DNA from 3 places in the Nocardioides scoriae genome. Region 1 is predicted to be linked to each of the others. Evidence: riboswitches for the same ligand, from Rfam matches in the RefSeq annotation. Region 1 holds a riboswitch; each other region holds the start of a gene.
The links. A riboswitch is a leader RNA that binds a small molecule or an ion and turns the genes downstream of it on or off. The one in region 1 is predicted to bind cyclic di-AMP.
Positions count from the first base shown of each region.

Region 2: it holds a riboswitch for cyclic di-AMP, as region 1 does, so the genes downstream of both, BLU55_RS02990 (C40 family peptidase) here and BLU55_RS14760 (C40 family peptidase) in region 1, are expected to answer to the same signal.
Region 3: it holds a riboswitch for cyclic di-AMP, as region 1 does, so the genes downstream of both, BLU55_RS19425 (transglycosylase family protein) here and BLU55_RS14760 (C40 family peptidase) in region 1, are expected to answer to the same signal.

Region 1 covers NZ_LT629757.1:3,097,087-3,107,276, reverse strand. Annotated here, with positions in the region: gene BLU55_RS14775 (iron-containing alcohol dehydrogenase) at 1-104, opposite strand, end outside; gene BLU55_RS14770 (DUF4242 domain-containing protein) at 166-435, opposite strand; gene BLU55_RS14765 (pyridoxamine 5'-phosphate oxidase family protein) at 620-1,129, shown strand; cyclic di-AMP (ydaO/yuaA leader) riboswitch at 1,180-1,355, shown strand; gene BLU55_RS14760 (C40 family peptidase) at 1,364-1,849, shown strand; gene BLU55_RS14755 (hypothetical protein) at 1,879-2,322, shown strand; gene BLU55_RS14750 (PPOX class F420-dependent oxidoreductase) at 2,387-2,782, opposite strand; gene BLU55_RS14745 (DUF429 domain-containing protein) at 2,816-4,633, shown strand; gene BLU55_RS14740 (hypothetical protein) at 4,649-5,431, opposite strand; gene BLU55_RS14735 (GlsB/YeaQ/YmgE family stress response membrane protein) at 5,548-5,823, shown strand; gene BLU55_RS14730 (hypothetical protein) at 5,902-6,309, opposite strand; gene BLU55_RS14725 (fused MFS/spermidine synthase) at 6,335-7,837, opposite strand; gene BLU55_RS14720 (VOC family protein) at 7,856-8,287, opposite strand; gene BLU55_RS14715 (TerC family protein) at 8,320-9,531, opposite strand; gene BLU55_RS14710 (hypothetical protein) at 10,065-10,190, shown strand, end outside.
Region 2 covers NZ_LT629757.1:618,856-629,045, forward strand. Annotated here, with positions in the region: gene BLU55_RS02940 (glycosyltransferase family 2 protein) at 1-431, opposite strand, end outside; gene BLU55_RS02945 (DUF2142 domain-containing protein) at 428-1,903, opposite strand; gene BLU55_RS02950 (DUF2304 domain-containing protein) at 1,900-2,253, opposite strand; gene BLU55_RS02955 (glycosyltransferase family 2 protein) at 2,253-2,951, opposite strand; gene BLU55_RS19330 (glycosyltransferase family 4 protein) at 3,070-4,170, shown strand; gene BLU55_RS02965 (hypothetical protein) at 4,163-5,443, shown strand; gene BLU55_RS02970 (class I SAM-dependent methyltransferase) at 5,396-6,328, opposite strand; gene BLU55_RS02975 (Lrp/AsnC family transcriptional regulator) at 6,334-6,612, opposite strand; gene BLU55_RS02980 (DEDD exonuclease domain-containing protein) at 6,653-8,410, opposite strand; gene BLU55_RS02985 (hypothetical protein) at 8,535-8,741, shown strand; cyclic di-AMP (ydaO/yuaA leader) riboswitch at 8,847-9,025, shown strand; gene BLU55_RS02990 (C40 family peptidase) at 9,037-10,050, shown strand; gene BLU55_RS02995 (hypothetical protein) at 10,067-10,190, shown strand, end outside.
Region 3 covers NZ_LT629757.1:1,758,219-1,768,408, forward strand. Annotated here, with positions in the region: gene BLU55_RS19735 (NERD domain-containing protein) at 1-414, opposite strand, end outside; gene malQ (4-alpha-glucanotransferase) at 498-1,913, opposite strand; gene BLU55_RS08400 (OsmC family protein) at 1,977-2,276, opposite strand; gene BLU55_RS20005 (TetR/AcrR family transcriptional regulator) at 2,399-3,001, shown strand; gene BLU55_RS08410 (MMPL family transporter) at 3,065-5,410, shown strand; cyclic di-AMP (ydaO/yuaA leader) riboswitch at 5,498-5,647, shown strand; gene BLU55_RS19425 (transglycosylase family protein) at 5,649-5,978, shown strand; gene BLU55_RS19430 (hypothetical protein) at 6,039-7,565, opposite strand; gene BLU55_RS08420 (T3SS (YopN, CesT) and YbjN peptide-binding chaperone 1) at 7,652-8,527, opposite strand; gene BLU55_RS08425 (threonine synthase) at 8,628-9,845, opposite strand; gene BLU55_RS08430 (hemerythrin domain-containing protein) at 9,928-10,190, opposite strand, start outside.

The sequences.
Region 1 (10,190 bases):
GGCGCCTCGCGGCGAGCCGCCGGGACCCCCCGCTGCGGCGCGAGCCTCGGGGCGGACGCGACCGACCTGGGCGGGGTGGAGGCGGGGCTCGAGGTCGGGCTCACGACTGCGTCCAATCGGTGGTCGGGCCGAGGCTACCCCGCGGCCGGCGTCCTGGGCAGGGCGTCACCGACCGCTCTGCGGCGAGATCGTGCTCCTCACCGCCGAGACGCGGTCGCAGGGGAAGCCACCCCTCGCCGCGTGCTCCTCGATCAGGGCCGGGTCGTCGGCGTCGTAGACGCAGTAGAGCTTGTCGTCGGTGACGTAGGACTCCACCCACGTCACGTCGGACATCTCGGCCAGCACCTCGTTGGACCTCGCACTGATGTCGTGGAGCTCCTGCTCGCTCAGGCGGCCTGCACCAGGCAGGTCGCGCTCGATCACGTAGCGGTCCATGGGCACCCCTCCCGGGTCACGGCCTCCCCGTGGCCGGCGGGCCACGCCCCACAGGCTAGGCGTGACCCCCGTCACGATCACCCCTCCGATCGGACGGGCGGTCCCGGCACCCCGTGGCCCCGCGACCGTGTCGCGGCGCGCGCTGCGGGTACGCGGGCGGCACACCACCAGGGAGGGAACCCCGATGAGCGACACCCAGCACGACGACGGCTCCGGCAGCGAGCTCGCCCAGGACAAGGTCCTCGAGATCATGCGCAGCGACCGGTTCTGCATGCTGACCTCGGTCGGCGAGCAGGGGCGCCTGCAGTCCCACCCGATGACGCCCCAGGAGGTCACCGACGACGGCGACGTCTGGTTCTTCATCAACGTCACCAGCCACCACGCCGACAACATCCGGGCCGAGAAGCGCGTCAACCTCGCCTTCGCCGACGGCTCCACCTGGCTCTCGGTGGCCGGCCACGGCGACGTGCGTCGCGACCAGGCCAAGATCGACGAGCTGTGGAACCCGATGGTCGCGGCGTGGTTCCCCGACGGCAAGGAGGCCCCCGAGGTCGGCCTGCTCCTCGTCGAGTCCGACTCCGCGCAGTACTGGGACAGCCCCGGCGGCGGCCGCGTGGCCAGCGCCCTGTCCTTCCTCAAGACCCGCGTCACGGGCGGGCGACCGGCCGGAACCAGCGCAACGGTGGACCTGTAGGCCCTGCGCCCCCTACTCTTCTGGGGCGCATCGCACACCTCCCCCGGGTACGCCGAGTCCTGCCCACCGGGGGCGGACCCACCGAGAACGTTCGGGCAGGAGTGGGGGAACCACACGTTCCACGCGGACGGCCCGACCAGGTCGACCGCTCGGGGTGAAGTCACCGCCAGGTGGCAGGGCACTTTCCAGCCCTAACCCGACAGCTCACCTCGCAGGCGTGGGAAAGGCCCCACCATGCCCGTACGCCTGTCCGCACGCCCCCTCGCCCGGCTGGTCAGCTTCCTGACCCTGCTGCTCGCCGTCTCCGGCGTGCTGCTCCTGGGCCCCGCCAGCGGTGCCGAGGCCGCCACCCGCGGCAAGATCGACCGCGCCACCACGGTCGCCCTCAACCAGAAGGGCGACCCCTACCGCTACGGCGCCGCCGGCCCCAGCGCCTTCGACTGCTCCGGCCTCATCTACTACAGCTTCCGCAAGGCCGGGCTGTCGGTGCCGCGCACCTCCTCGGCGCAGTACTCCCGCACCAAGCACATCGCCAAGAAGTCGCTGCGACGCGGCGACCTGATGTTCTTCCACAACGGCGGTCGGGTCTACCACGCGGCGATCTTCCTCGGCTGGGACCACGGCCGGGCCAAGATGCTGCACTCCCCCCGCACCGGTCAGGACGTGCAGGTCGCCCGGGCCTGGACGTCGAGCTGGTACGCCGGCACGTTGCGCGGCTGATCGAGTCCCGCCCGGCCTAGCATCGGGCCATGACCACGCAGCGTCTCGACCGCGATCCTGCTGCTCCCGGCCCCGCTGGCGCCGGTGCCTCCGCCGGTCCTGAGGGCGGGCCCGACCTCGACGAGCTGTTCGAGGCCTCACCGGCCCGCACGGCCCGCACCTCGGCGGCGGCCGCGACCTCCCTGTTCACCGGGGTGGTCGCGGTCGTCGCCTCGCCGTTCTCGCTGCTGCTCGGCGCCGTCCTGGTGCTCGCCGCGGTCGGCCTCGTGACGGCCGTCGTCGGCCTGGCCCGGGCCAGCCGGCCCGGCGTCTCCGGCACCACGATGGCGGCGCTCGGCATGGTCCTCGCGCTGGGCGCCGGCGCCGTGGTCGGGCTGCGCTACCTCGGCGTCGACACCTCCGTCGGCGACGGGGTCGTCCCCGAGCTCCGCGACGCCCTGGCCGCCCTCACGGCCCTGTTCCCCGCTCCCTGATCCCCGCGTCCTGACGCCGTTCCGGGTCGCCGACGGGCGGTTCCACGTGGAACCCGGCCTGCGCCTACGCGGGGCGGATCGCCACGACCGCGCGCTCGGCACCGCGCCCGCGGCGCGCGATCCGCTCGACGAGCCCGACGATGCGGAACTCGAGGCGGTACTTCGCCCGCAGCAGGCCCTCGACGCGGTCGAGGTCGGAAGGCTCGGTGCTGACCCCCGCCCGGGCCTCGACGGTGGGGGCGTCGTCGGCGACGCGACCGCGGCGGTCGCAGGGGCGCAGGGTGACGCGCTCGTCGCGGCGCAGCCGCTTGACCTTGCCGCTGCCGGCCGGCGTCCAGACCGCGGCGCCGTCCACGCCGTCGGGCACGACCCACACCGGGGTGGGCACGCCCTCGCCGGATCGGCGGTGCGTGGTGAGGGAGACGAAGCGTTCGTCGGCGAGATCGCGCAGGGTGGTCATGGCCCGAGCCTGACAGGTGGAAGGCTGGGGGGCATGTTCCACATCGGTGTCGACCTGGCCTGGGGGACGCGCGCGCCCACCGGTGTCGCCGTGCTCGACGACACCGGCCGGCTCGTCGAGCTCGCCGGCGTCCGGACCGACGAGGAGATCCTCGCCCTGGTCACGCCGTACGCCGCGGGCCCGGTCACCGTCGCCTTCGACGCCCCGCTGGTGGTCACCAACGCGACCGGCAACCGCCCCGCCGAGGCGGCGCTGAACCGCGACTTCGCCCGCTTCGACGCGGGCGCCCACCCGAGCAACACCGGCAAGCAGGAGTTCGCCGCCGGCACCCGCGGCGGCCGGCTGGCCGAGGCGCTGGGCCTCGACCTCGATCCGCACGCCCACGCGCCGCGGGCCGCGCTCGAGGTCTACCCGCACGCCGCCACGATCTCGCTGTTCCGGCTGGGCCGGACGCTGAAGTACAAGAACAAGCAGGGTCGCGACCTCGAGCAGCTCCGCGGCGAGCTGCTGGTGCTGATGGGGCTGCTCGAGGGTCTCCAGGGCGCCACGCCCGCGCTGCTCCTCACCGGCCCCGGCACCTGGGGCTCGGACGGCGACGCCGGAGCGGGGTGGCAGGCGCTGCGCCGCCAGGTCGAGCAGGCCGGCCGCAAGAGCGAGCTCCGGGTCGTCGAGGACCAGGTCGACGCGGTCGTGTGCGCCTACGTCGCGCTGTTCGCGGCCCGGCGGCCCGACGAGATCGCGTCGTACGGCGACCCGGCCTCCGGCGTGATCGTCACGCCCGCGCTGCCCGAGGGACACGTGCCGACGCCGCGGCCGCGACGCACCCGCGACGGCACCTCGCCCGCCCCCGTCGACCCGGTGCGGGCGGTGCGGGAGTACGCCCTGCGGCACCCCCGCCTCGAGCGCGCCGGCGAGCAGTTCCTCGCCCTGGTCACCTCGGTGCTCGACGACGGCGGCATCAACTACCTCTCGGTCACTGGCCGCACCAAGACGGTCGCGTCGTTCGCGGAGAAGACCCGACGGCTGCGCCCCGACGGCACCCCGCTGTACGCCGACCCGCTCACCGACATCACCGACACCATCGGCCTGCGCGTCATCACCTACGTCCACAGCGACGTCGCCGCGGTCGCGGGCCTGCTCGGCGACGAGGTGGTGGTCCTCGACGACCGCGACATGGGCCGCGAGACCGCGCAGGAGGGGCGCTTCGGCTACGCCAGCCGGCACCTGCTGATCTCGCTCGACCCCGCGGCCGAGGTGCCAGACGGGCGCGAGGAGCTGCGCGGCCTCACCGCTCAGGTGCAGATCCGCACCGTGCTGCAGCACGCGTGGGCGGAGTTCGAGCACGACATCCGCTACAAGGGCACCATCCCGGAGGAGCACGCCAGCGACTTCGACCGCCGCTTCACCCTGGCCGCCGGGCTGCTCGAGCTCGCCGACCAGGAGTTCTCCACCATCCGCGACACCCTGCACTCGCGCACCTCCGCCCGCCGCGACGAGCCGGTCGAGCGCGGCGACGAGCGGCTCGGCATCGAGCCGCGGGAGCTGGCGGCGTTCCTGGCCGGGCAGTACGCCGAGGCCGGCTGGTCGCGCACCGACCACTACGCCTGGATCGCGGGCCTGATCCACGAGCTCGGCCTCACCACCCTGGCCGACCTCGCCGAGACGCTCCGCGAGGTCGACGAGACGCGGATCGCCGAGCGGATGGACTACCGCTACCCGCCGGGTGCGGTGCGCCGTCTCGACGACGCGCTGCTGCAGGCGTTCGGCACGGCGTACGTCGACCTCAGCGGCAACGCCCACCGCACCGACCTGCTGCGCGCCCGGCTGGCCCGGCTCGTCGACCCGGGCTGAGCCCCCCTCGGGCGCTCAGTCCGCCACGTCGACGTGCACGTGGTCGCGGTGCTCGAGCACGGCGGCCACCTCGGCTGAGCGGCCCGAGGTGTCGGGCGGGTAGTCGCGCCAGCCCTGCAGCGAGCGCCGCGCCGTCCAGATCCGGCCGTCGTAGATGACCGTGGCGACGTCGAGGCGCTCGGCGTGGGCGACCAGGTAGTGCGCCGTCGCCCACCCCCGCGCCTTGGCCGCCGGGGTGACGGGACGGTAGAACACGTCGATCGCCCGCCCCTCGTAGTGCGCCGACCCGGGCATGTGGCCGGTGGTGACGCCCCCCGGCGCGTAGCCGCCGAGGGCCTGGCGGCCGAAGGCGTCGACCAGGTCGGTGCGCACGGTCGCGGCCCGGGCCGTGAGGCCGCGGGCGTCGAGCCCGTCGGGCTCCTCGGCGACGCGGCCCGCGTGGACGCAGGTGAGCGCGTGCCGCGCCCGTCCCCGCACGGCGGCCGCGACGACGGCGGCCTCGTCGTCGGCGAGCCGCAGCTCACCGCCCACGGCCGCGGTGGTGGTGCGCAGCGGCAGGTCGAGACGCAGCGACCGGGCCCCCACCCGCGTCGCGCGCTCGGCCTCGGCGGTGCTCAGACCCACCTCGGTCCCGCCGCGGGTGGCGGTGCAGTCCGACGTGCCGGGGAACAGCCCGGTCACCGACCCGGGGCCGGCGACGAGCGCGACGGCCCCCACGACGAGCACCGCGAGCGCCAGGACGCCGGCCACGACGGACGCCGCCCGCCGAGCCGGGCTGCTGCGCTGCACCCGTGACATGACGCCAGTGTCCGGACGCGCCCAAGCAGGTCGGGCCGGACGCGCCTGCGACGAGGGTTGAGACATGTGACGGATGGGTACCGTGTGACTTCAAGGGGACCTAGGGAGGACACCACATGTTCAACATCATCGGCCTGCTCGTCGTCGGGCTCATCATCGGCGCGATCGCACGGCTGCTCAAGCCCGGTCGTCAGGCCCTCGGCATCGTCGGCACGCTGCTGCTCGGCGTCGCCGGCGCACTCATCGGCGGACTCGTGGCCAGCTTCCTCGGCACGGGGGAGATCTTCGAGCTCAACATCATCGGCTTCATCGTCGCCGTGATCGCGGCCTTCTTGCTCATCGGCGTCGCCGAGGCGACCGTCGGCAAGAACAAGGGCGCCGTCAACCGCTGACCACACCAGCGACCGACCGGCAGCCGACCGGCTGACCAGGCAGGGTGCCCAGCCCGCCGACCAGTCGCTCGACCAGCCTCACCCGGCCGCCGCGAACGCCCCCACCAGGGCGATCGCGGCGGCCGCGGTGCGTCCGCGGTCGACCCACAGCAGCCGGCGCACCAGCACCGGGTCGTGGCCCCGCCCCAGGCGGCCGTGCAGCGGGGCGGCCAGCGCGGCGGTGAGCGCCAGCGCAGCGCCGTTGCCCGCGACCGCCAGCACCGCGGCACCCGACGGCCCCGCGAGCAGGGTGCCGACGCAGGCGAGCAGCACCGCGGCGTACACCACCACGACGAGGCCGACGATGCGGCGCGAGTGGGCGTCGTGGGCCGCGGCCCAGCGCTCGGGCGTGACCTCGGCGAGGGCCGGGTAGGCGAGCACCGAGACGCCCAGCTGGAAGCCGAGGTGCAGCGCCGAGGACGCGAGCAGGGCGTCCGGCCAGCTCACCGGGGACCGACCCGGGGACGACGGCTCATGCGTGCGGCGTGAGGAGCTGGTCGACCGGCGCGTCGTCGTCGGTCAGCACCTGGGCGTCGCCGATCCAGCGGGTCAGCGCCTCGCCGTCGATGACGTCCCAGTCGAGGCCCTGGGTCTCGAAGCCCACCTCGACGGCCGCCAGGTCCAGCGGTCGGTCGGAGGCGATCGCCACCAGGTTGCCGCCCCCGTCACGGGTCAGGGTGTCCGGCTCGGCGGCCAGCGCGACGTGGTCGAAGACCTGGCGCAGGGTGGCCAGCTCGGCGCGGGCGAAGCCGAGGGGCGCGAAGTCGATGAGGTTGGCGGCGTACACCCCGGTCGGCGTGAGCACGCGCTCCACCTGGGCCACCGCCTCGCGGGTGGTGAGGTGCCACGGCACGCTGACGCCGCCGAAGGCGTCGCCGACCACGAGGTCGCGGCTCGCGTCGGGCAGCCGGGTGACGCCGCGGCGGCCGTCCTCGACCCGCACCTCGAGGTCGGGGCCGGTGCGTGCGCCGAGGCGCTCGGCGTCGACGCGCAGCACGCCGGGGTCGATCTCGGAGACCACGCTGGTGGTGCCCGGGCGGGTCGCGGCCAGGTAGCGCGGGAAGGTCAGCCCACCGCCGCCGAGGTGGTAGGCGCGCAGCGGCTCGTCCCCGGGCAGCAGGCCGTCGACCACCCCCGCGAGCGCCTGGGTGTAGCCGAACTCGAGGTGGGTCGGGTCGTCGAGGTCGACGTAGGAGTGCCGCAGCCCGTCGAGGACGAGCAGCCGGCCGCTCGGACGGTCGGGGTCCTCGACCACCTGGGCGCAGTGGTACGTCGTCTCCGCGTCGCAGCTGCCGGGCGCCACGACCGCGCCGAGGCCGCCGAGCAGGACCAGCACGAGGGGCTGCACCGGCGGGCGGCGGCGCACGCCGACCTCGACCACGACCGCGGCCAGCAGCAGCACCACGCCGAGGCCCACCATGATCCAGCTGACCGGCACCCGCGAGATCAGCACGAAGCCGGTCACCACGGTGCCGACGATGGCGCCGGCCGTGCCGATGCCCGAGAGGCGCCCGACCACCGAGCCGGTCTCGTGCAGGTCGGTCAGCACCAGCTTGGTGACCATCGGCGTGACCGCCGAGAGCAGCGCGCCGGGCACGATGATGCACAGCCCCGCGGCCAGCAGGAGCAGGCTGCCGTCGCCGAGGGCTCCGGCCCCGCGGACCACGAAGGGCGTCAGCGCGACCGCGGCGCCGCTCACCGAGAGCAGCGGCGCGATCGCGCGCCGGGGCAGCACCACGTCGGCCGAGCGTCCGCCGAGCCAGGACCCCAGCGCGATCGCGGCCAGGGCGACCCCGATGACCAGCGTGCTGGTCTCGAGGGTGAGCCCGAGGTACGGCGCCAGCAGGCGCAGCGCGACCAGCTCGACGACAAGCACGGCCGCCGACGAGCCGAAGACCAGCGCGCCCGCCGCCCAGCCGGCCAGGGGGGCGCTCGCGCGGCCCGTCGTGCTGCTGGTCGGGCCGGCGTCGCTCACGCCAGGATCATGACAGGGTCAGGAAAGCGGCGCGGTGAGCTCGATGTTGATGTCGTCGGGGTCCTGGAAGGACAGGATCGCCAGGCCGGCGTCGGTGAGGTCGATGACCTCGCCGTGGGCGATGCCCTGCTCGTCGAAGCCCTTCGCGGCCGCCTCGAGGTCCTCGCGGCTCTCGACGGTGAAGCTGACGTGGTCCAGGCCCGTGCGGGTGGAGTCGAAGCCGTCGGAGCCGACGGGACGCAGGCCGAAGAGCGTGCCCTGGGGAGTCTGGTAGACCACCCCGCCGTAGAACCGCTGCGGGTCCTCGGTGACCCCCGGCTGGTCGACCGAGTCCGACGTGTCGATGGCGCGGGGCCAGCCGAAGACCTGGTCGTAGAAGGCCGCCGAGCGCTCGATGTCGGTGACGGTGATGCGGACGTGGGCGTAGCCGTTGCTCGTGACGATTGCCATGGGCTCCTCGTACCCCGCACGTCCGCTCTCAACTAGATCCGCGACGCGGACTCCTCGCCGACGGTCTCCGCGTGGCGGGCCTTGGCCTGCTCGAAGAGCTCCATCAGCTTGTCGTCCTCGCGGGCCAGCGCCTTGCCCTTCTCGCCCTGCGCCCGGATCTGCTCGACCTCGCCGACCAGCAGGCCGTAGATGCGCTCGCGCTCGCCCTCGTCCTGGGTGTAGCCGAGGTCCATGTAGTCGCGGGCGTGGCGCTTGGCGTTGCCCATCGCGGTCTTCGCCCGGCCCTTCTTCGAGGTCAGCGAGGCCACCACGGTGATCACCAGGACGCCGATGATGACGCCCAGCGAGAGGCCGGTGCTGATCTCCACGACGTCGACGTGCTCGCCGTTGTTGATGAACGGCACGTTGTTCTCGTGGAGCGCGTGGATGATCAGCTTGACGCCGATGAAGGCCAGGATCGCGGCGAGGCCGTAGGACAGGTAGATCAGGCGCTCGAGCAGGCCCTCGATGAGGAAGAACAGCTGGCGCAGGCCGAGCAGCGAGAACGCCGTCGCGGTGAACACGATGAAGGTGTTCTGGGTGAGGCCGAAGATCGCGGGGATCGAGTCGAGCGCGAAGAGGATGTCGGTGCCGCCGATGGCCACCATCACCAGCACCATCGGGGTGAGGACCTTCTTGCCGTCGACGACCGTGGTGAGCTTGTCGCCGTCGTACTCCTCGGAGGTGCGGATGAACTTCTGGGCGATCTTGACCACGAAGTTCTGGTCCTCGTGGCTGTCCTCGTCGCTGACCTCGCCCTTGAGCATGTTGCCGGCGGTCATGATGAGGATCAGGCCGAACAGGTAGAACACCCACGCGAACTGGTTGATCAAGGTGGCGCCCAGGAAGATGAAGCCGGTCCGGGCGATCAGCGCGAACACGATGCCGAACAGCAGCACCTTCTGCTGGTCCTCGCGGGGCACCCGGAAGCTGCCCATGATGATGAGGAAGACGAACAGGTTGTCGACCGAGAGCGCCTTCTCGGTGATGTAGCCCGCGAAGTACTCCCCGCCCATCGTGCCGCCCCCGAAGACCAGGACGCCGAGGCCGAACACGATCGCGATGCCGACGTAGAGCGCCGACCAGATCGACGCCTCGCGCAGCGTCGGCACGTGGGCCTTGCGCACGTGGAAGACGAAGTCGAACAGCAGCATCCCGAGGATGCCGACGACGGTCGCGATCCAGACCCACGTGGGAACGGTCATGTCTCCTCCTGGACGGCCCCTCCCCACGAGGGCGCCGTCGTCCTCGGGGCAGGCCAGCCCGGCTGCCGGGCCTCCCCCGCGCACCAGGGTGCCAGGTGCGACCACATCCGTGGCGCCCCGCGTCCCGCCCGGCCCGGCGCCTCGTTGACCCCGTCAACCGAAGCGGTTGCGGGGGTCAACCGAGGGGCTCGCGGGTCGTCCGGGGGGTCGTCCGGCAAGGTCGTCAGGCCGGGGGCGTCCGGCCGGGGGCGTCGCGGCCGGTCGTGGTGACCGGGGCGTGTTGGCCGGGGCGTGGTGACCGGGGCGTGGTGACCTGGGAGCGTCATGCGAGGTGGTCGCCGGAGCGGCCAGTCCGCATGACGTCTGGGCGGACGTCATGCGCCCTGGTCACCCCGGCAGCCGGATCGCATGACGTCCCGCACCGGTGCACGTCGCGGGCGACCACCGGACGGATGCTCCCGCCGGGGCCTATCGTCGGGGGCTCGCGGGCCCGCCGACCGGGTGACCGCCCGCGCTCGACGAGGAGGCCGCCCGTGCCGACGTACGCCTGGGTCCTGCTGTGGGCGGTCGCGATCGCCGTGCTCGTCGTCCTCGCCGTCCGGGAGCGCAGGCGCGGCGGCCCCGGGGTCGCGCCGGACGCCCTGCGCCGCCGCCGCGAG
Region 2 (10,190 bases), 1.6 Mb from region 1:
TTCGGTCCGAACGTGAGGATCGCGCGGGCCAGTCGGCCGGCGCGGCTGCGGAACACCACCTGGTCGCGGTCGTCGACGTAGTCGCACCAGCCGTACGCCAGCACCGCCCGGTCGTCGGCCTCGAGCGCGGCGACCGTGGTGTCGAGCGATCCCGGCGCGAGCAGGTCGTCGTCACCGAGCCACGCGAACCACGTCGTGCCGGGCCGCGCGGCGGCCAGGCCGGCGTTGAGGGCCCCGGAGATGCCGCCGCGCCCGGGGTCGGCGACCCGCCGTGCCCCGACCCGCTCGAGGGCGTCCCCGAGGTCGGCGCCGCGCGGGGCCACCACGACGAGGTCGACGTCGTCGCGGCCCTGGGCGGCGATGGAGGCCAGGCTGCGCTCCAGGAGCTCGGGGCGACGACCGAGCGTGGGCACGACGAACAGGACGCTCATGCGCGCACCTCCGGACGCAGGGCGACGTCGGCCGGGGGAGCGGGCACCGCTCGGCCGGGCCGGGCAGGAAGGGCGGCCACCGCGACCCCCGCCACGGCCAGCAGCGCCACGACGGCGAGCCCGCCGGGGACGGCCAGGACGAAGGTGCCCGGGAAGTCGGCCCGGCGCTCGTCGAGGGTGACGGCGACGACGGAGGAGACGTGGGCGAGGGCGACGAGCGCGAGCACGAGGGCGACGAGCGGGCGCGCCGGGGCGCTGCCCCGCCGCTCCAGCGCCAGCCCGGCGAGCGCGGGCAGCCCGACGGCCAGCGGCAGGGCGTAGCGGCCCTGCCAGGCGTAGCCCTGGCTGCTGTAGGACACGAAGGTCAGGGCCAGGGGCACCGCGAACCACGCGGCGAGGACGAGTCCCGCGACGACGCGCACGCGGCTCCGGGCCACGAGGGCGCCGTACCCCCACAGGACGGCGAGGACGGCGATCCAGCAGGTGTAGACCCACGAGGGCGCCGGCTCGTTGCGCGTCGGGAAGGCCGCGATGGTCTGCATCGCCCACAGGAACTGCTGGACCGCGAGCATGGGCAGCTCGAGCGGCGGCTGGTCGGTGGGGCCGGACAGGGCGTTGGTGTCGGCGTACCGGATCCAGGCCAGGCACCCGGCCGCGCAGGCCGCCACCGTCAGTGCCGCCCCGGCGGCTGGGCCGCGCTCGGCACGCAGCCGGGACGCCCACCAGGTCCGGGGACGCAGCAGCAGCACGGCGAGCAGCACGAGGAAGAGCCACATCAGGCCGGTGGTGTGGGTGACCAGGACCGTGACCGAGCCGAGGGTGAGCCACCCCCACGTCGGCGGCCCGTCGCGCTGGACCAGGCTCAGGCCGGCGGCCCAGACGAGGACGGCGCCCGCGTAGCCGACCGCGTTGGGGGCCGCGACAGCTCCGCTCTGCACCAGGACCGGGGTGCAGGCGACAGCCAGGGCGAGCAGGGGCCAGCCCGTGCGCGACCAGCCGGCGGTGACCGCGGCGGCGGTCCCGAGCAGCAGGCTGGTGAGCACCGCGGTGGCCAGGCGCATCACCACCAGGGCCGCGACCCCGTCGAACGGTCGGGCCACGGTGCCCACCACGGCGTAGAACACGGGGTCGTAGGACTCCGCGGCCGAGGCCACCAGTGCCCGGCCGTCGGCCGTCAAGCCGGCGGAGCGGCAGTTGTCGGGGCGGGTGTAGAGGTACGACGAGCACACCGGCCCGGCCGCCGCGACCAGCTCCGGCGCGACCGGGACCAGACCGCCCCGCCCGCTGCGCGCCTCGGAGACCGCGCGCAGCTCGCCGTGGGCCACCGCGTCGGCCTTGTAGGCGTGGTCGAACTCGTCGGCACCGCGGAAGGCGGGCAGCGCCAGCACCCAGGCGAGCTCGAGCAGCAGGGACCCGACGAACACCGCCAGGAAGACCCGGTGGGGGAGCCTCGCGTCCCGGGGTGGCCTCACGCCGCCGGCCCCGGGAGGGCGGCCCCGGGCTCGTCCGCCGTGGCCAGCGCGAGGGCACGTGCGAGCTCGACGTTCTGCCGCTCCAGGTGGTGCAGCCGCTGGGAGGTGGCGACCGCGTAGTAGAGGAAGACGAAGACCGCGACGTACAGGACGAGGTCGGTGCCCCGTCCGACGCCAACCAGGTTGGCCACCAGCGTCGTCGACTGGGGCCACAGGATCGCGACGATGCCGGCCACGACCCCGGCCAGCCCGGCCAGGCGGCGCAGCAGGAGCTTCTGCCCGGGCACGGACTCGCGGAGCAGGAGGACGGCGACCCCGACGGCGGCGAGCACCAGCAGGGCCTTGATCATCACCTGACCGTCCTCAGCCGGCGGAGCGCGAGGTCGAACAGGATGTTGACCGAGTTGCTGTTGCGCTGGCCCTTGGCGCGTGAGTAGTCGGTGTAGAGCACCGTCGTGGGCATCTCGGCCCAGCGGAGCCCGGCAGGGAGGATCGCGTCGGTGAGCTCGCTGGCGTACGCCATGCGGGGGAGCTGCAGCCGGATCGAGGTGAGCGCCTGCCGGCTCAGCACCCGCAGCCCGTTGTGCGCGTCGGTGACCGGCAGGCCGGAGGTCCACCGGGTGAACACCACCCCGGCGCGCAGGACGGCCTCGCGCGACCGCGGCATGGCCTCGGTGGTGCCGGCGAACCGCGAGGCGAGGACCACGTCGAGGCGCTCGTCCCGGGCGCGCTCGACCATCCGGGCCGCGTCGGAAACGAGGTGCTGCCCGTCGGCGTCGAAGGTCACGGCGAAGGCGGCCGAGGTGCGCCTGACCACGTAGTCGAAGCCGGTCTGCAGTGCCGCCCCCTGCCCCAGGTTGACCGGGTGGGTGACGACGGTGGCCCCGGCGGCCCGCGCCAGTCGGCCGGACCCGTCTCGCGAGCCGTCGTCGACGCAGACGACGTGGGCGAAGAAGCGACGCAGGTCCGTGACGGTGCGCTCGATGGTGCTGCACTCGTCGAACACGGGCACCACGACGCACACGTCCGGGTTCGGGTCGAGGGTCATCAGGTCTCCTGCGGCGGGGGATGGCTCCACGGTAGGCAGATTTCGGATAGATCGGACGAAAATCGCGAACCCGGTCCAAGTGATCCCCTCAGACCGCAAGCGCCACTACGCTGCGGCGGTGACGTCGCTGCGGGTCGGGGTGCCGGCGTGGACCTTCGTCGCGGGTGGGATGGGTGGCACCGAGACCTACGCCGCGCAGCTGCTGGCCGCGCTGTCGCGCCGCTCCGACGTCGAGGTCACGACCTTCGTCAATCCCTCGGCCCGGGACGTGCTGCCGTCGTCGCGGGAGCTCCTCGAGATCTCCCTGCCCTCCGGCGGGTCGACGCGCGACCGGCTGGCCCTGGCCGCGCGCGGCCTGCTCCCCCCGACCGGGACGCGGGAGGCACTGCGCGGGTGCGACGTCCTGCACTACCCGTTCAGCGTGCCGGTCCCGCGGGTCCGGCGGCGTCCGTGGGTGGTCACGCTCCACGACGTGCAGCACCTCGACCTGCCGCGCCTGTTCGGACGGGGCGAGCGGACCTACCGCCGCCTCGCCTACGACCTGCCCGCCCGTCGGGCCACGGCCGTCGTGACGGTCAGCGAGTTCTGCCGCGAGCGCATCGTGGAGCGCCTGGGGGTCGACCCCGCCCGGGTCCACGTCGTCCCGCATGGAGTCGTGCTTCCTCCTCGTGAGCCCGGGCCGCCTCCGCGGCGCGAACCTCTGGTCCTCTATCCGGCCCGGGCGTGGCCCCACAAGAACCACGCCCGGTTGCTCCAGGCGTTCGCCCTGGCGCGACGCACCCGCTCCGACCTGCGCCTGGTCCTCACGGGAGGTGGCGGCGAGGCGCTCGGACCCCTGCCCGCAGGGGTGGAGCACCGCGGCGTGGTGCCCGCCTCCGAGCTCGCCGAGCTGTACCGGCTCGCCGGGGTCCTCGTCTTCCCCAGCCAGTACGAGGGGTTCGGCCTCCCGGTGCTCGAGGCCCTGGCGCACGGCTGCCCCGTCGCCGCGTCCGACCTGCCGGCACTGCGCGAGGTCGGCGGTGACCTCGTGGAGTGGTTCGACCCGGACGACCCGGCCGACATCGCCCGGGCGCTGTTGGAGGCCCTCGCCCGTGGCGAGGGGGACGGCGAGGGGGCGGTGGCGACGCAGGCCCGGGTCGCGCAGGCGGCCGCCTTCAGCTGGCACCGCAGCGCCGAGCAGCACGTCGACGTCTACCGCAGCGCGTGCACCAGTGGGTGAGCGTCGCGGCGCCATGGCCGGCGTGGCCGGAGCGTCGGTCGCCAGCGCCGCGGTCACCTGGTTCGGCCTGCTCCTGGCGGCACGCCTGCTCGGGCCCTCGGGCTACGGCGAGTTCATGGCCGTGTGGAGCGTGCTCTTCGCCGCGACGGGGACGCTCGCCGGGCTCCAGCAGGAGGTGACCAGGAGGGTGGCGACCACGGGCCAGCGGGGTGGGAGCATCCCGGTCGGCGGGCCGGGTGGAGCCTCGTCCCACGGCTCGGCGCACGTCTGGTCCGGGAGCGTGCTGGCCGGACTGCTGGGCGCCGCGCTCCTGGTGGCCGCGTCTCCCTGGTGGGGGCCGCGCGTCTGGGGAGCCGGATGGGCGGGACTGCTGCCGCTGCTGGCCCTGGGCTTCGTGGGCTACGCCTGGGCGAACGGGGTGACCGGCTCGCTGGCGGGCCGGGGCGCGTGGAGCTGGTACGCCGCCACGATCCTGGTCGAGGGACTCCTGCGGTCGGTCGTGGTGGTGGGGGCGCTGCTGCTGACCGGCTCGCGGATCGGTTGGCAGGTGGCGATCCTCTCGGGCCTGCTCGGCTGGGTCGTGCTCGCGGCCGCCTCCGAGCAGGTCAGGTCGACCCGGCTTCTCGTGTTGGGGGAGCGGCGGCGCTTCCTCGCGGACTCGGCCCGGGCGGTGCTGGCCGCGGGCTGCAGCGGGGTGACGATCGCCGGCTTCCCCGCCCTGCTGCTGGCGACCCGGCAGGGGGAGTCGGCAGCGGCGCTGGGCGTCGTGGTCGCGGTCGTGGTGAACGCACGCGCCCCTCTGCTGCTCCTCGGGTCGTTCCAGGGCCCGGTGATCCGGTGGCTGGCGGGTGGCTCCCGGCTGCGCGCCGCGCCCGTGGTCGCTGGGGTGGTCGGCACCGGGCTGGCCGTCCTGGTCGGCTGGATCGCCGGCCCCGGGCTGCTCCTCCTCGTCTTCGGCGGCGGCTTCGTCACCTCGGGTGCCTTCGTGGGCGGGGTCGTGCTCGGGGTGGCCCTGACGGCCGTGGTGACGCTGTCGGGGTGGTGGGCGCTGGTTCGCGGACGGCACTCGGTCCACGTCGCCGGGTGGGCCGCGGTCGCCGTCGCCACCGTGGTCTGCCTCCTGCTCCCGCTGCCGCTCGGGCCGCGGGCGCTCGCCGCGCTGCTCGTCCCGCCACTGGTCGGGGCCGCGATCCACCTGCTGGGGGCGCGTCCCGCGGCGGTCGGCTCACGGCGTCGCCGGGCCCAGCTCCCAGCCGGAGGCGGCCGTGGCTGAGCGACGCGCCAGGCGCGGGGACACCAGCCACACGTCGAGGTAGGCAGTTTCACCCGGAACGCTCGGCTCCCCGAGCCAGGACGTCAGCCCCAGGAGCACGTCGCGGGCCCCGGGGGCCGGAGTGGTCACGAGCCGGCGTCCGAGGTTGTCGTGGACCAGCACGACGCGGTCGGTCGCGGCGATCGCGTCGGCGGTGCGCCGCAGCAGGTCCGGCCCCCCGAGGTCCAGGAACGGGTCCCACTCGAACCAGACCACGTCGCAGGTCGACAGCACGATGTCCCAGTCCTGCTCGAGCAGCGTGAGGTCCAGCCCGTCGGTGTCGCTCTTCCACACCACGACGTCGTGCCGGTCGGCGTCGGCGAGCAGCTCGGTCACCGTCAGGTCGAGCCCGGTCGGCATCGGTAGCGGGTCACCGTCGGTGGCGGGCACGAAGCCGCCCGTCGAGCTGTTGCCGCGGTACTGCAGCGGGCGCTGGTCACGGACGGAGAGGAACCGATCCACCACCGTCACGCGGGACGCGACCTGGCGGGTGTTGTCCCGCAGGTAGGAGGTGAACTCGGCGTCGCCCTCGACCGCCACGACGTGCAGCTGCGGCACCGCGTCGAGGGCCAGCAGGGTCGTGTCGCCCACGTTGGCGCCGACGTCGACGAGCAACGGGGTCCTGGACCCGGACAGGAGCTGCTGCAGCAGGGAGGCGGCGTAGCGGTCGTACGTCGGGAACAGGTCCTGGAACCAGGGCAGTCGGTGGGCCGGGGGGAGCGTCACGGCGTAGCGGCCGATGCGGTAGCGCTGCGGCCGGTCCAGCCACGTCCGCGCCCGCATCGCGGCAGCGTGGCCGACGCTGCGGGCGTAGAAGCCGAGCGGTCCGGCGGCCGGTCGAGGCACGTCGCTCAGTCGAGCCCGAGGGAGAAGGCCGCCTCGAGGTCGTGCTTGGAGTAGGTGCGGAACGCGATGTGGGTCTCGGTCTCCTGCACGCCCGGGATCTTGTTGAGCGAGTCGGCGACCACCCCCGCCACGTCGTCGTGGTGGGCCACGCGGACCAGCGTGATCAGGTCGATCTGGCCGGTGACGCTGTAGACCTCGCTCACGCCGTCGAGGGCGGCGATGGCCTGGGCGACCTCGGGGATGCGGGCGACGTCGGCCTTGACAAACACGATGGCGGTGATCATGGGGTCAAGGTACCGCCACGGGCGGTCGCTCCCCGGGCGCTCAGCGCACCGGTTGGTGGGTCGTCGCGAGGTTGCGGCGCTCGTCGAAGGGGACCAGGTCGCGGCGCGACGCCTCGACCGCGTCGTGCACCTGCAGGTGGCGGCCGGCGCCCCGGGCCGGGCTGGTCCAGTCGCCCTCGACGTGCACGAGCCGGACCCCCGGCTGCTCCAGCCAGCGCAGGATCTGCTCGGTCTCCTCGGCGGTGGCCGCGGGGGCGGGTCCGGGGCCGGGCACGACGGTCTCGGCGCTGGCGCGCAGCTGGGTCACCCAGTCGCCCGCGTGCGCCTCGACCGGGATCACGCCGGCGGCCGCGAGCCGGCCGTGGCGCACCACGTGCACCGCCCAGCGTCGGTCGTCCTCGCGGCGCGCGGCCACCACCTCGGGGCACCGGGTGAGCGAGCCCAGCCGCTGGGTCCGCGAGGCGCTCCGCACGAAGGCCGCCAACCGGTCGCGGTGGGAGCCCGCCTCCTCGAAGCGCTCGTCGCCCGCCAGCCGCTGCATCCGGGCGGTGAGGGCCTCGACGACCGCGTCGGCGTCCGCGACCAGGGCGGTGCGCACCCGGGCGACGAGGTCGGCGTAGGTGTCGAGGTCGACGCTGCCGTCGCAGGGCGACAGGCAGCGGCCCATCTCGGCCAGCACGCAGGGTGCGCGGCTGGGCAGCAGCGGGAGCCGCCCGGTGCACTGCCGCAGGGGGAAGCTCTCGTGCAGGGCGTCCACGCAGCGCTCGGCGGTGCGGCGCGACCCGAACGGGCCGAGGTAGTCGGCGCCGTCGTCGGCGACCTTGCGGACCAGGGAGAGCCGCGGCCACGGCTCGACCGTCAGCTTGAGCCAGTGCACCTTGTCGGGCCGCCGGCTGCGCCGGTTGTACTTCGGGGTGTGGGCGGCGATCAGCCGCAGCTCGCGGACGCGCGCCTCGAGCGGGGTCGCGCACACGACGTGGGACACCGAGGTCGCGATCCGCACCATCTCGCCCATGCGGGCGCGGTTCTCGGAGGCGGTGAAGTAGGTCCGGACCCGGGTGCGCAGGTCGCGCGAGGTGCCGACGTAGAGCACCCGCTCCTGCTCGTCGCGGAACAGGTAGACGCCGGGGGCGTGGGGCAGGTGCTCGGCCAGGTGGCGCTTGCGGCGCACCGCCGGGCTCACCTTGGAGCTGAAGGTCGACAGCTCCTCCAGGGTGTGCACGCCCAGGCCGCCGAGGCGCTCCATCAGTCCGTGCAGCACGTCGACCGTCGCGCGGGCGTCGGAGAGCGCGCGGTGGTCGGGCGTGGTGGTCGACCCGAAGGCCACCGCGAGGGAGGAGAGCTTGCAGTTGGGGGCGTCGTCGCGGGTGATCACGCGTCGCGCGAGCCTGGCCGTGTCGACGACCTCGAAGGCCGGCCAGGGGCGCTGCTGCTGCGCGGCGAAGTGCTGGAGGAAGCCGACGTCGAACGGGGCGTTGTGGGCCACCAGCACGCAGCCCCGGGCGAACTCCAGGAAGGCCGGGAGCACGGTCTCGATCGACGGCGCCGTGGCCACCATCGAGTCGGAGATGCCGGTGAGCACGGCGATGAACGGGGGGATCGCGGCGTGCGGGTTGACCAGGGTCTGGAACTCGCCCAGGACCTCGCCGCCCCGGACCTTGACCGCGCCGACCTCGGTGATCATCGAGCCGCCGGCGGCCGAGCCGCCGGTGGTCTCGAGGTCGACCACGCAGAAGGTGAGGTCGCGCAGGGGACGCCCCAGCTCGTCGAAGCTCATCTGCGCGTCCCACCTGCTCATGGGCCGAACGCTAGGTGTCGGCACCGACAAGGTGGCGCAGGAGGTCGGCGCGGCGGGGCTGTCGGTGGGCGGTGCTGGAGTACGCCGTGACCGAACTTCCCCCGCTCGGCCCGAGGAGATCACGATGAGCGTCCGCATCGACTGCGACACCTGCCTGGTGCGCGGACTGTCCTGCCACGACTGCGTGGTGACCGTGCTGCTGGGCCCGCCCCCGGAGCTGGGATTCGACGCCGAGGAGGAGCACGCCCTGGAGGTGCTGGCCTCCTCCGGGCTGGTGCCCCCGCTGCGCATGGTGACCCCCGTGGAGGGCCCGGTCGTCGAGTCGGCGTGAGGTTTGCCACAGGCGGCGACGGCCATCCGGAGTTGGATCCTCCGCGGCATCTCGCCTAGGGTCACGCGCTATTGGCCTCCGCGCCAGGGCACCGACGGGGTGCCCACGGAGGCCGCGCTCAATCTGGTCCGCTCCTCGGGGAGTCGTCAGGACCGGAGCCGGGGACCCAAGTACGTGGGGTGAATCCGGGAAGCGGCGTCGCCGACCGTGACGCCAGGACCTGGTAGGGCTTTCTTTGGGCCCGAATCCGTCAGCTCACCTGGTAGGCGTTCGACAAAGAGGAGACCGACCGCTCGTGCTCGACGGTTGGAAAGACCACCATGCCCGCGCGACCGCCTGTGTCGCACTCACCCTCGGCCTGACCGGACTCGGACTCGTCTCCGCCGGCCCCGCCGCCGCCAGTCCCGAGAGCGACCTCCAGCAGGCCGCGGAGGCCGCCCAGGCCAAGGCCGACTCGCTCGCCCCCCAGGCGGAGACCACCGCCCGGCAGCACGACCGGGCGACCCGGACCCTGACGTCCGTGCGCACGCGCCTGGACCGCCTCGACGCCCGGCTGGACCGCGAGCGCACGCTCGTGGAGACGCTCCGGTCCCAGATGGCGGCCGAGGTCGTCGCCACCCACGACACGTCGGGCGGCACCGGTGCCCCCGCGGCCGAGCCCCGGCTCAGCACCGGCTCGGAGACCCTGCTGACCAACGTCACCGTGGTCACCGAGGACACCGACGGCGCCAGCCAGCGCCTCGCCGAGGCCGGCGAGGCCGTGCAGCAGCTGGGCGAGCGTCGGGTCGACCTGCGCCAGGGACTGTCGCGTGCGCGCGACGCCGAGCAGCGCCTGCAGCAGCGCGCGTCGCGCTCGAGCGCGGCGCTCGACCGCGCCCAGGGCCGCGCCGCCGGCCTGCAGGCCAGGCTCGACGAGATCGCCGCCGAGAAGCAGGCCGAGAAGGAGGCCGCGCAGGCTCGCCAGGCGTCCGGCTCGGTCGTCGACTACGCCATGGCGCAGGTCGGCAAGTCCTACGTCTGGGGTGCCGCCGGCCCGAGCTCGTTCGACTGCTCCGGCCTCACCATGGCCGCCTGGGCGCAGCGGGGCGTCTCGCTGCCGCACAGCTCGAGCGCGCAGTACTCTTCGGGACAGCGAATCTCCGAGAGCGAGCTGCAGCCTGGTGACCTGGTCTTCTACTACAGCCCGATCAGCCACGTCGGCATCTACGTCGGCAACGGTCAGATCGTGAACGCCCTCAACCCGAGCTCCGGCGTCCAGGTCAGCGGCCTGCACGACATGCCGTACGTCGGTGCGGTCCGGCCCGGCTGAGCGACCTCTCCGCGTCGTGGGGGCCCGGGCCAGGCCCGGTCCCCACGACGACGGCGCTGCGTCGAGCCGCCCCCCGCGCCGCTCGCTCGCCGCGCTGCTGGTCCTCGCGCTCCTGGCCCTCGGGGCCTGCGACCGCGAGG
Region 3 (10,190 bases), 1.3 Mb from region 1:
GCCGCCCTGGCGGGCCAGGCACAGCACCGGGACGACGGCCCGGGGGTCCAGGTCGCGCAGCAGGCCGCGCACGCTGTCGGCCTGCGCCACGGCGCCCGACACGGCCCGGTCGCGACGCCGGCTGCCCTGCCGCAGCATCCCGCCGCGGCAGGTCACCGTGCCGGACCAGAGCTTGGAGTCGATGACGAAGACGCCGCCGGGCCCGACGACGACGTGGTCGAGGTTGGCGCGGCGACGTCCCGGCCACACCACGTCGTGGAGCACGGTCCACTCGGCCGCCGGGAGCTCGGTCAGCGCGGCCCCGGTCTCGACCTCGCCGTCGGCTCCCTGGTCCCACCGCCGCGACCAGGCGGTGTCCCCCCGGCGCTCCCTGCTCCTGCGCGCCACCTCGCGCGCCGACTCCCCCGCGTCCACGGGGGACAGTGGACCCGTGCGCGGGCCCGGCCACCCACCAAACGCGACAACTGGCGCCAACCCGTCATCTCGGACAGGTGGGGTCAGACCTCGTCGTCCACGGCGCGGCCGGCCCCGTCGACCAGGCCGCGCAGCCGGCGGGCCAGGGCACCGTCGAAGGCTCCCTCGGGTGCCTGCCAGCCCCAGTTGCCGTCGCGGGTGCCCGGGGTGTTCATCCGGGCCTCGGAGCCCAGGGCCAGCAGGTCCTGGGCGGGCACGACGGCCAGCCGGGCCGTCGAGTCGAGGGCGAGCCGCACCAGCGCCCAGGGCATCCGGCGCAGCCCGACGTGCTGGCGGACCCGCCGCCGGGTCGCCCGGTCGCAGCCCCGCCACCAGCCCAGCGTGGTGTCGTTGTCGTGGGTGCCGGTGTAGACGACCGTGTTCTCGCCGTGGCGCGCGGGCAGGTAGGGGTTGTCCTCGCTGCCGTCGAAGGCGAACTGCAGGACCTTCATGCCGGGCAGGTCGAAGCCCAGGCGCAGCGCGTCCACCTCGGGGGTGATGACGCCGAGGTCCTCGGCGACCAGCGTGCCCTCGCCCGCGGTCTCGACGAGGGCGGCGAGCACCTCGCGGCCGGGCCCGGGCACCCACGCACCGTCGCGTGCGGTCGGCGCCTCGACGGGCACGTGCCAGGCCGCCTCGAAACCGCGGAAGTGGTCGATGCGCACCAGGTCGAACAGCTCGCGCTGCCGGGCGATGCGCCGGCGCCACCAGCCGAAGTCGTCGGCCGCCATGGCGTCCCAGTCGTAGTGCGGGTTGTTCCAGCGCTGCCCGTCGACCGCGAAGTAGTCCGGCGGCACGCCGGTCACCGTCGTCGGTCGTCCGGTCGCGTCGAGCTGGAACATCTCGCGCGCGGCCCACACGTCGGCGCTGTCGGGGGCCACGAAGATCGGCAGGTCGCCGAAGAGCAGCACGCCCTGGGCGTGGGCGTGGCTCGCCAGTGCCCGCCACTGCTCGTCGAAGACCCACTGCTCGAGCCGGATCTCCTCGAGCCGGTCGGCGAGCGGGGCCAGCGCCTCGGCCACCCGCTCGGGGTCGCGGTCGCGCAGCCCCGGCTCCCAGTCGACCCACGGGACGAGGCCGGCGAGCTCGCGCAGGGCGGTGAACTCGGCGTACGGGTCGAGCCACACCGCCTGCTGCTCGCACCACACGTCGTGCTGGGCGCGCTGCTCGGGGCTGAGCCCGCCCACCGTGAGGAGGCCGTGCTCGGCGCGCAGCTCGGCGTCGATGAGCTGCGGGTTGCCCGCCATGGCCGAGAGCGAGTTGTACGGCGACGCCTCGTCCTCGTGGACCGGCACCAGCGGCAGCAGCTGCCAGACCGAGACACCCGCCGCGGCCAGGAAGTCCACGAAGGCGTGCGCCGAGGGACCCAGGTCACCACCGGGCAGCGAGGTGACGTGGAGCAGCACCCCCGCCCGTCGCCGGGCCAGCGGAGGGACGACGGCAGGTGCGAGGTCGGTCATCGGCTCCCCCAGGCGGTGCGGCGCGCAGCAGTCGCCGACCGGCCGGGCGACGACCCGGAGAGCCTAGTGGGAGACCAGGTCGAGCACCGGCCCGCGGGCGTCGACGGCGGCCCGCAGCTCGGCGTACCGCTCCTCGGTCTCCGGGCCGCTCAGCGTCACCTCGAGGCCGACGTCCTGCCCCGCACCGCCGGCCGCCGGCGTGGTCGACACCGTCACCTCGACGCCGTCGAGCGCGATCCCCAGCTCGTCGGCCAGCGCCCGGTAGACCACGACCTGGCAGTCGGCCAGCGCTCCCAGCACCTGCGCCACGGACCCGCGCGCCTCGGCACCGGGGCGGGGGTCGGTCTCGAGGGCGAGCGTCATGCGGTCTCCTCAGCTCGGCAGTCTTCCCGACCAACTCTACTGACTTTATCGGCTTTTGCCAGTGGCACCCGTCACCAGCCACGGATTTGCACCCTGGCCAGGCAGAGTGCAAAATGCACTCTGTGAGTCAGAGTGCACATCACCTCGCCGCGGCCCCCGGGTCGCGCCGCTGGGAGACGGCTCGCCGGCTCACCGAGCACGCCCGCCGCCTGGCGCTCGAGCACGGTGTCGACGGCTTCACCCTCGACCAGCTCGCCGAGCGGGCCGGCGTGTCGCGGCGCACGATCTTCAACTACTTCCCCGGCAAGGACGACGCCGTCCTGGGGACGATCCCCGCCTTCCGCGACGACGACGTCGCGGACTTCGTGGCCGGCGGACCCCACGGCAGCCTCGTCGACGACCTCGCCGAGATCGTGCTGCGCGTGCTGCGCGAGCAGCCGGAGCGCCCCGACGAGGTCGCGCTGGGCCGCGAGGTCATGCAGCGCAACCCCCGGCTGATCCAGCTGGGGCTGCAGCGGATGCACGAGCTCGTCGAGTCGTGCATCGGCTACGTCGAGCAGCGCGAGGGCGACCGCTTCGACCGGGCGCGGCTCGACGTCGCGCTGGCCCTGGTCCTCACCTGCGTCCACGTCGCCATGGACCGCTACCTCACCGGCGAGCACGGCGAGGAGCTCGGCCCCCTGTTCACCAGCACGCTGCGCACCGCACACGAGCTCTTGGCCTAGCCCCGCTCCCGCACCGCCCGCTCCCCCACAGACCGTCCGCCGCCCGTCCTCACGAGGAGAGACATGGCCACCCTGCTCTACCGCCTCGGCCGCACCGCCTTCCGCCGCTGGCCCGTCTTCGTCGCGGCCTGGCTGGTCGCCCTGATCGGGATCGGCGTGCTCGCCACGTCGATCTCCAAGCCCATGGTCGACACCTTCTCGATCCCCGGCATCCCCTCGCTCCAGGCGCAGGACCTCCAGAAGGAGCTCTTCCCCGACACCCCCGACGCCGAGGACCTGGCCAGCGTCACCGTCGTGGTCTCGGCGCCCGACGGGCGCACGCTGCGCACCCCGGCGTACGCCGCCAAGGTCGACGCGCTCGTCGCCGACCTCCAGCAGCTGCCCCAGATGCCCGCCGAGCCGCAGCTGGTCAACCCCGTGGCCGCCGCCGACGGGCAGTTCCGGCAGGCCGTGATGGGCGCCGTCGAGGCGGGCCAGCCCCGCAGGGTCGCCGAGGCCAACGCCCGCGAGCTGCTGCCGCTGAGCTCGGACGGCCGGGTCGGCACCATCTCGTGGAACTTCGACGTCGACACCGTCGCCGACGTCGAGCCCGCCACCCGCGACGCCCTGCTCGACACCCTCGAGAGCGCCCGCATCGGTGGCCTCGACGCCCAGGTCAACGGCTCGGCGATGCAGGCGATCCCCGAGACCGGCGGCACCAGCGAGCTGGTCGGCATCGCCGTCGCCCTGGTGGTGCTGGTGATCAGCTTCGGCTCGCTCGTGGCCGCGGGCATGCCCATCCTGGCCGCCCTGGTGGGCGTGGGCCTGGGCCTGCTCGGCATCAGCCTGGCCACGGCGTTCACCACCATCGGCACCACCACGCCGATCCTGGCCACGATGATCGGCCTGGCGGTCGGCATCGACTACACGCTGTTCATCCTGCAGCGCTACCGCACCGAGCTGCTCGACACCGACGACCGGCAGGAGGCCGTCGGACGCGCCGTCGGCACCGCCGGCTCCGCGGTGGTCTTCGCCGGCCTCACCGTGCTGATCGCGCTGTCGGCGCTCTCGGTCGTGGGCATCCCGTTCCTCACCAGCATGGGCCTGGCCGCGGCCGGCACCGTGCTGATGGCCGTGCTCGTCGCCCTGACGCTGCTGCCGGCGCTGCTCGGCCTGCTGAGGTCGAAGGCCTTCGGCGGTCAGGTCCGCCGTCGCCAGGACCCCCGCGACGCCGACGGCCTGGCGCTCAACAACGGCGTCCGGTGGGCCCGCCTCGTGGGCCGCACGCCGGTCGCGGTGGCCCTCCTGGTCGTCATCGGCCTGGGGGCGCTGGCGCTGCCGGTCCGCTCGATGCAGCTCGCCCTGCCGACCGACTCCTCGGCCGCCGCCGACACCACCCAGCGCCGCGCCTCCGACCTGGTCAGCGACGCCTTCGGCCCCGGCCGCGAGGCCCCGCTGCTGCTCGTCGTCGACGCCCGCGACGTGCCCGGCGACGCCCAGGCCAAGCAGGCCGCCTTCGGCCAGGTCGCCGCCTGGGCCTCGCAGCAGGACGACGTCGCCAACGCCCAGGTGGTCGCCACCAACCAGGACTCCAGCGGCGCCCAGGTGCTGGTCACCCCGTCCAGCGGTCCCGACGACGAGGCCACCACTCAGCTCCTCCAGGACCTGCGCGACGGCCAGTCGGGCATCGAGGACGAGTCGGGCACCACGGTCGGCGTCACCGGCATCACCGCCATCCAGACCGACGTCTCCGACCGGCTGACCAGCGCGCTGCCGACGTACCTCGTGATCGTGGTGGGCCTGGCCTTCGTGCTGCTGATGCTCGTCTTCCGCTCCGTGCTGGTGCCGCTGACGGCGACGCTGGGCTTCCTGCTCTCGGTGCTGGCCACCCTGGGCGCCACGGTCCTGGTCTTCCAGGAGGGGCTCTTCGGCCTGGTCGAGGGCCAGCCGCTGGTCAGCTTCATGCCGATCATCGTCATCGGGATCGTCTTCGGGCTGGCGATGGACTACCAGGTGTTCCTGGTGACCCGGATGCGCGAGGCGTTCGTGCACGGCGCCACCGCCCGGGAGGCCGTGGTCGACGGGTTCCGCAACAGCGCCCGCGTGGTGGTCGCCGCCGCGACGATCATGATCTCGGTCTTCGCCGCCTTCATGCTCCAGCCCGACTCCCTCATCAAGTCGATCGGGTTCGCGCTGGCCGCCGCGGTGTTCTTCGACGCCTTCGTGGTGCGGATGGCCCTGATCCCCGCGCTGATGTACCTCATGGGCGACAAGGCCTGGTGGCTCCCGGGCTGGCTGGACCGGATCCTGCCCCGGGTCGACGTCGAGGGCGAGAAGCTCCGGGCGGCGCGAGCGGTCCAGACCGCCGACCCCGCCACACCGGGCGCCCACGCGGCCACCGACGAGCAGCTCGAGCCCGCCCGCGGCTGAGCGAGACGAGACGCCCGGAGTCGGGTTAGGGTGGCGCGTCCTCAGCCGTGGGGACGCGCCATCCGCGACCGCCGAGTCCTGTCCGCGCGGGTGGTGCCACCGAACTCATCGGGCAGGAGCGGGGAACCCACACGTTTCCCGGACCGCACGCGGTCCTCGGGGTGAAGTCACGTCACGTGACCGGGCTCTCCGGCCCGAACCCGACAGCTAACCTCGCAGGCGCGTGGAGGAAACAGTCATGCGCAAGCTCTCCCTGTCGCTCGCCGCTGCCCTGGTGACGCTGACCCCCGTGCTCGTCTCCGCCCCCTCCGAGGCCGCCACCATGCGGACCTGGGAGCGCCTCGCCTGGTGCGAGTCGACCGGCCGCTGGCACGTCAACACCGGCAACGGCTACTACGGCGGCCTCCAGATCAGCCCCTCCACCTGGCGCGGCCACGGTGGCGCCCGCTTCGCGCGGCTGCCCCACCAGGCGACCAAGCGCGAGCAGGTCAAGGTCGCCGAGCGGATCAAGGCCTCGCAGGGCTGGGGCGCCTGGCCGTCCTGCTCCCGCAAGATCGGCGTCCGCTGACACCACCCCCCGGACCGGACCGGCCCTGGCATCCCCCGCGCCAGGGCCGGTCCTCCTGGGTCAGCCTCGCGCCGCGCCGTACCCCAGCAGGGCGGCGAGGCCCAGCGCGCTCCTCGGGGCGTACGCCGTGCGCCACAGGCCGCCGTGGGCGGCCGCGTGCGCCTCGTCCTGCCACGGCGCGTCGTGGCGCGGGCCTCCCCCGGTGTGCAGGTCGTGCACCAGCAGCGCCGCCATCAGCACGTTGGACGTCGCCGGCTCGAAGACCTCCACGCCGAAGCGGTGCGCCCCGGCGTACGCCGCCGCGAGCGCACGGTTCTTCACCACTGACCGCGTCCGCGTGGGCGGCGCGACGTTCATCGACACCGTCACGCCGTCGTGGCGCGACACCGTCGCCCGCCAGCGCTGCAGCCGCTTGGCCAGCGCGTAGTTGGGCCCCTGCTGCGGCACCAGCGAGTCGTTGACGCCGGGGTCGGAGCCCGCGACGTACTGCCGACGCAGCAGCCGGCCTCCCGAGAGCGTCCGCAGCGGACGACCCAGCGTCTTGGACCGGCCCGAGCGACCGTCGTAGGCGCGGGTGGAGTGCTCGACCGCCTCGCCCGGCACCACGAAGACGTCGGTCGGGGTGGCCAGGAAGCCGAGCGCGGTGTCGCCGCGGTCGGCCAGCAGCCGGCGCGTCAGCTCGTCGACCGCCATGCTCACCCGCACGTTGGTGGCGCCGTCGGCGTAGACGTAGTTGCCCACCACCAGGGTGCCGGGCTGCTCGGCCAGCCAGGTCTCGAGCGCGGGCACGCCCGCGAGCAGGTCGACGCCCGCCGCCTGCTCCAGCACGCCCGCGTCGTCGGCGGCGGTCGGCACCACCAGGGTGCCGGCGCCGTTGCGGGCCTGGGTCAGGACGCGCTCCCACAGCTCGGTGCGCTGCAGGTCGACCGCGGCCACGCGCGCCCCCCAGCGCATCAGCGAGGGCAGCGGCCCCATCTCGGCGCCCGCCCCCAGCACGGCCACGGTGTGGCCCTCCAGGCGCAGCCACTCGGGGTGGGCGACCACCTCGTCGACGGCCTGCCCCACGCTGGGCTCCACGACGCCCGCCTCCACCCAGGCCGCGACCCGGCGCTGCAGCCCGGAGCGGCGCAGCCGCTCGCCGTGGAAGGGCAGCACCAGCTCGGGCTGGACCTCGCCCTGGCCCACGACCTCGACGCCGCGCAGGGCCCCGCCGGCCGCGGCCGGCCAGCTCGCCAGCCGCTGCTCCTCCCCGGTGTCGTCCACCACGCGCATCCGCTCGTGCAGCGAGTCCAGGCCGTCGCGGGCGATGCCCACGGCGGCCTCGGGCGAGGCCAGCCCGGCCTCGACGAGGCGACGGAAGTGGGGCAGGTAGCCCGTGCGCCACGCGGTCTCCTGCTCGGCCGCCCGGGCACCGGTCGGGTCGGCGGCGCGCAGCGCGTCGGCGACCACCGCCCGGCCCACGTCCGAGGTGCTGCGCCGACCGTGGTCGTCGGCGGGGAAGACGAGTCCGTGACCCGCGGATCCGGGCCCCGGCCCACCCCCGGGTGGGACGTCGGACGCGGGACCGGTCTGTGCCTCGGATGCCATGGCGTCATCCTGCCGGACCGCCGTGACGCCGGTCACCCGGGCGGACACCGGGCTGGCGGGAGGCCCGCACGGGCCCCGACGAGGGGTCACTCCTCGTCGGTCGACTCCTCGACCGCGTCGAAGAACAGCTGCCCGCCCACGCGGTCGGCGAGGTCGGTGGCGAGCTCGTTGAGGGTGTCGGAGACCTGCTCGAGCACGCCGACGGCCTGGCGGGCCACGAAGGGGTCGGCGGGCAGCTCGTAGGAGGCCAGCACGGTGTCCCCGGCCAGCTGGAACTTCAGCAGCGGCACCTGGCGGTTGAGGATCTCGATCTCGATCCGGGCCTGCGCCGGGTTGCCGACGTCGCACACGACGTGGCTGAAGAACCGCAGCACCGGCCGGTCCTGCAGCACCCGGATCCACACCGGCACCACGCCCGTGAAGACCGGGAAGTCGCCGTCGTCGTCGCGCTTCACGTCGTGCCCGTAGGTCGGGACCAGCGAGGCCGCCACCAGCTCGACCAGCGCCTCGCGCGAGTCGGGCTGGGCGATCTCGTCGACGTCCGCGTCCGGCGGCTGGGCGCCCGGGTCGACCACCTCGAGGAAGCCGGGGTGGAGCACCCCGAAGACCGAGCGCCAGGTGTCGGCCAGGACGCGGCACAGCGACTCGGCGTCGTCGAGGAGGCCCCCGATCCACCACGCGGGGTGGTCGACGTGGTCGGGCGCCTCCCAGCCCAGGGCCGTGAGCGCGCGCTGCTGCTCGGCCGAGAACAGGTGGTCGCGGTCGCCCAGCAGGTTGCGGACGGCCTCGACGTGGACGAGGTCGTCGAGGACCTGGACGCGCAGGCTGGGCTGCTCGGACTCGTCGAGGCCCACGGGCCCGACCACCACGAGGTCGGCGGGCAGTGCCTCGAGACGCTCGTCGAGGTCCCGCTCGAACTGCTGCCAGGCACGCTCGACCGTCTCGTCGAAGCCTCTGCTCATCTGCGCCCCCCGGTGGTGGAGCCACCAATCTAGACGTGGGCACCGACACCGGGGCCAGGGTGCGACGACCGTCACGCCCGTCGCGGGGCCCGGCGTCGGCTCAGGCCGGGGGCACCCGGCCGTCGCGGGCGAGCACCGGCACGTCGACGCCGACGGTGTCGGGGTACTTCAGACCGGTGCCGGTGTTGAGCACGACCACGCGCTCCTGCTCCCCGATCCAGCCGCTGGCGCGCAGCTCCCGGGCCGCCGCCATGCAGGCCGCGCCCTCGGGGCAGATCCAGGCGCCCTCGGACCGGGCGAGCGCGCCGACCTCCTCCAGGATGGTCTCGTCGCTGACCGCGATCGCGGTGCCGCCGGACTCCCGGACCGCCTGGAGGACCAGGAAGTCACCGAGCGCCTTGGGCACGTTGATGCCGAAGGCCAGGGTGTGGGTGCCCTCGACCAGGGTGCTCTCGTCGAGGCCGGCGTCGAAGGCGTCGACGAGCGGCGCGCAGCCGGTCGACTGCACGCACACCAGGCGCGGCAGCTGCTCCCCGATCCAGCCGAGCTCCTGCATCTCCTTCATCGCCTTGTGGATGCCGATGAGGCCCACCCCGCCGCCGGCCGGGTAGAGGATGACGTCGGGCACCTCCCAGCCGAGCTGCTCGGCGATCTCGTAGCCCATCGTCTTCTTGCCCTCGATCCGGTAGGGCTCCTTGAGCGTCGAGACCTCCTGGTAGCCGGTGCGCTCCTCGACGGCCGCCTTGACCAGGGCCCCGGCGTGGTTGATCAGCCCGTCGACGAGGTAGAGCTCGGCCCCGGCGACCACGCACTCGCGGCGGGTGATCTCCGGCGCGTCGACCGGCATCACGATGAGGCTGCCCATCCCGGCGCGGGCGGCGTACACGCTCCACGCGGCGCCGGCGTTGCCGTTGGTCGGCATCGCCACGGCCCGCACCCCGAGCTCGCGGGCGCGACTGACCCCGACCGCCGCACCGCGCGCCTTGAACGACCCGGTCGGCACCAGCCCCTCGTCCTTCATCACCAGGTGGGGCAGGCCGATCGCGGCGCCGTACGTCGGCAGCGGGACGATCGGCGTCATGCCCTCGCCGAGGCTGGTGACGTGCGCGGGGTCCCGCACCGGGAGCACCTCGTGGTAGCGCCACAGGTCGTGCGGCCGCGAGGCGATCTCCTCGGGCGTCACCGCCTGCCGGACGGCGTCGAGGTCGTAGCGCGCCAGCAGCGGCTTGCCCGCGGCGCTGACCCCCTGCACGACGTCGGCGTCGAGGCGCTCGCCGGTGGCGGAGCACTCGAGGTGGGACAGGTACGAGAAGGACACGGTGGCTCCCGGACGTCGAGGCGGACGGCCACGCGGGGCGGCCCTCTGAGGACCTCCAGCCTGCCCGACCGCCCCGGAGGGCTCACAGGGAGAGGTCGGTCCCGCCGTAGACGTGGCGCACGTAGCGGTCGCGGGCCCGGGGCGCGACCTGGGGCAGCACCCGGCGCACCCGCAGCGGTGCGTGGCCGAGCAGGCCCCGGATCACCTCGGGGTCGGCCTGGTGCATCAGCAGGCCCATCACCAGCGGCAGCTGGCGGGGGTCGAGACCGCCGACGCTCTGCTCGCCGAGCCGCACCCACTCGGTCGGCGTCAGGTGGCGGCGCGCGAGCGGCAGCAGCTCGGCCT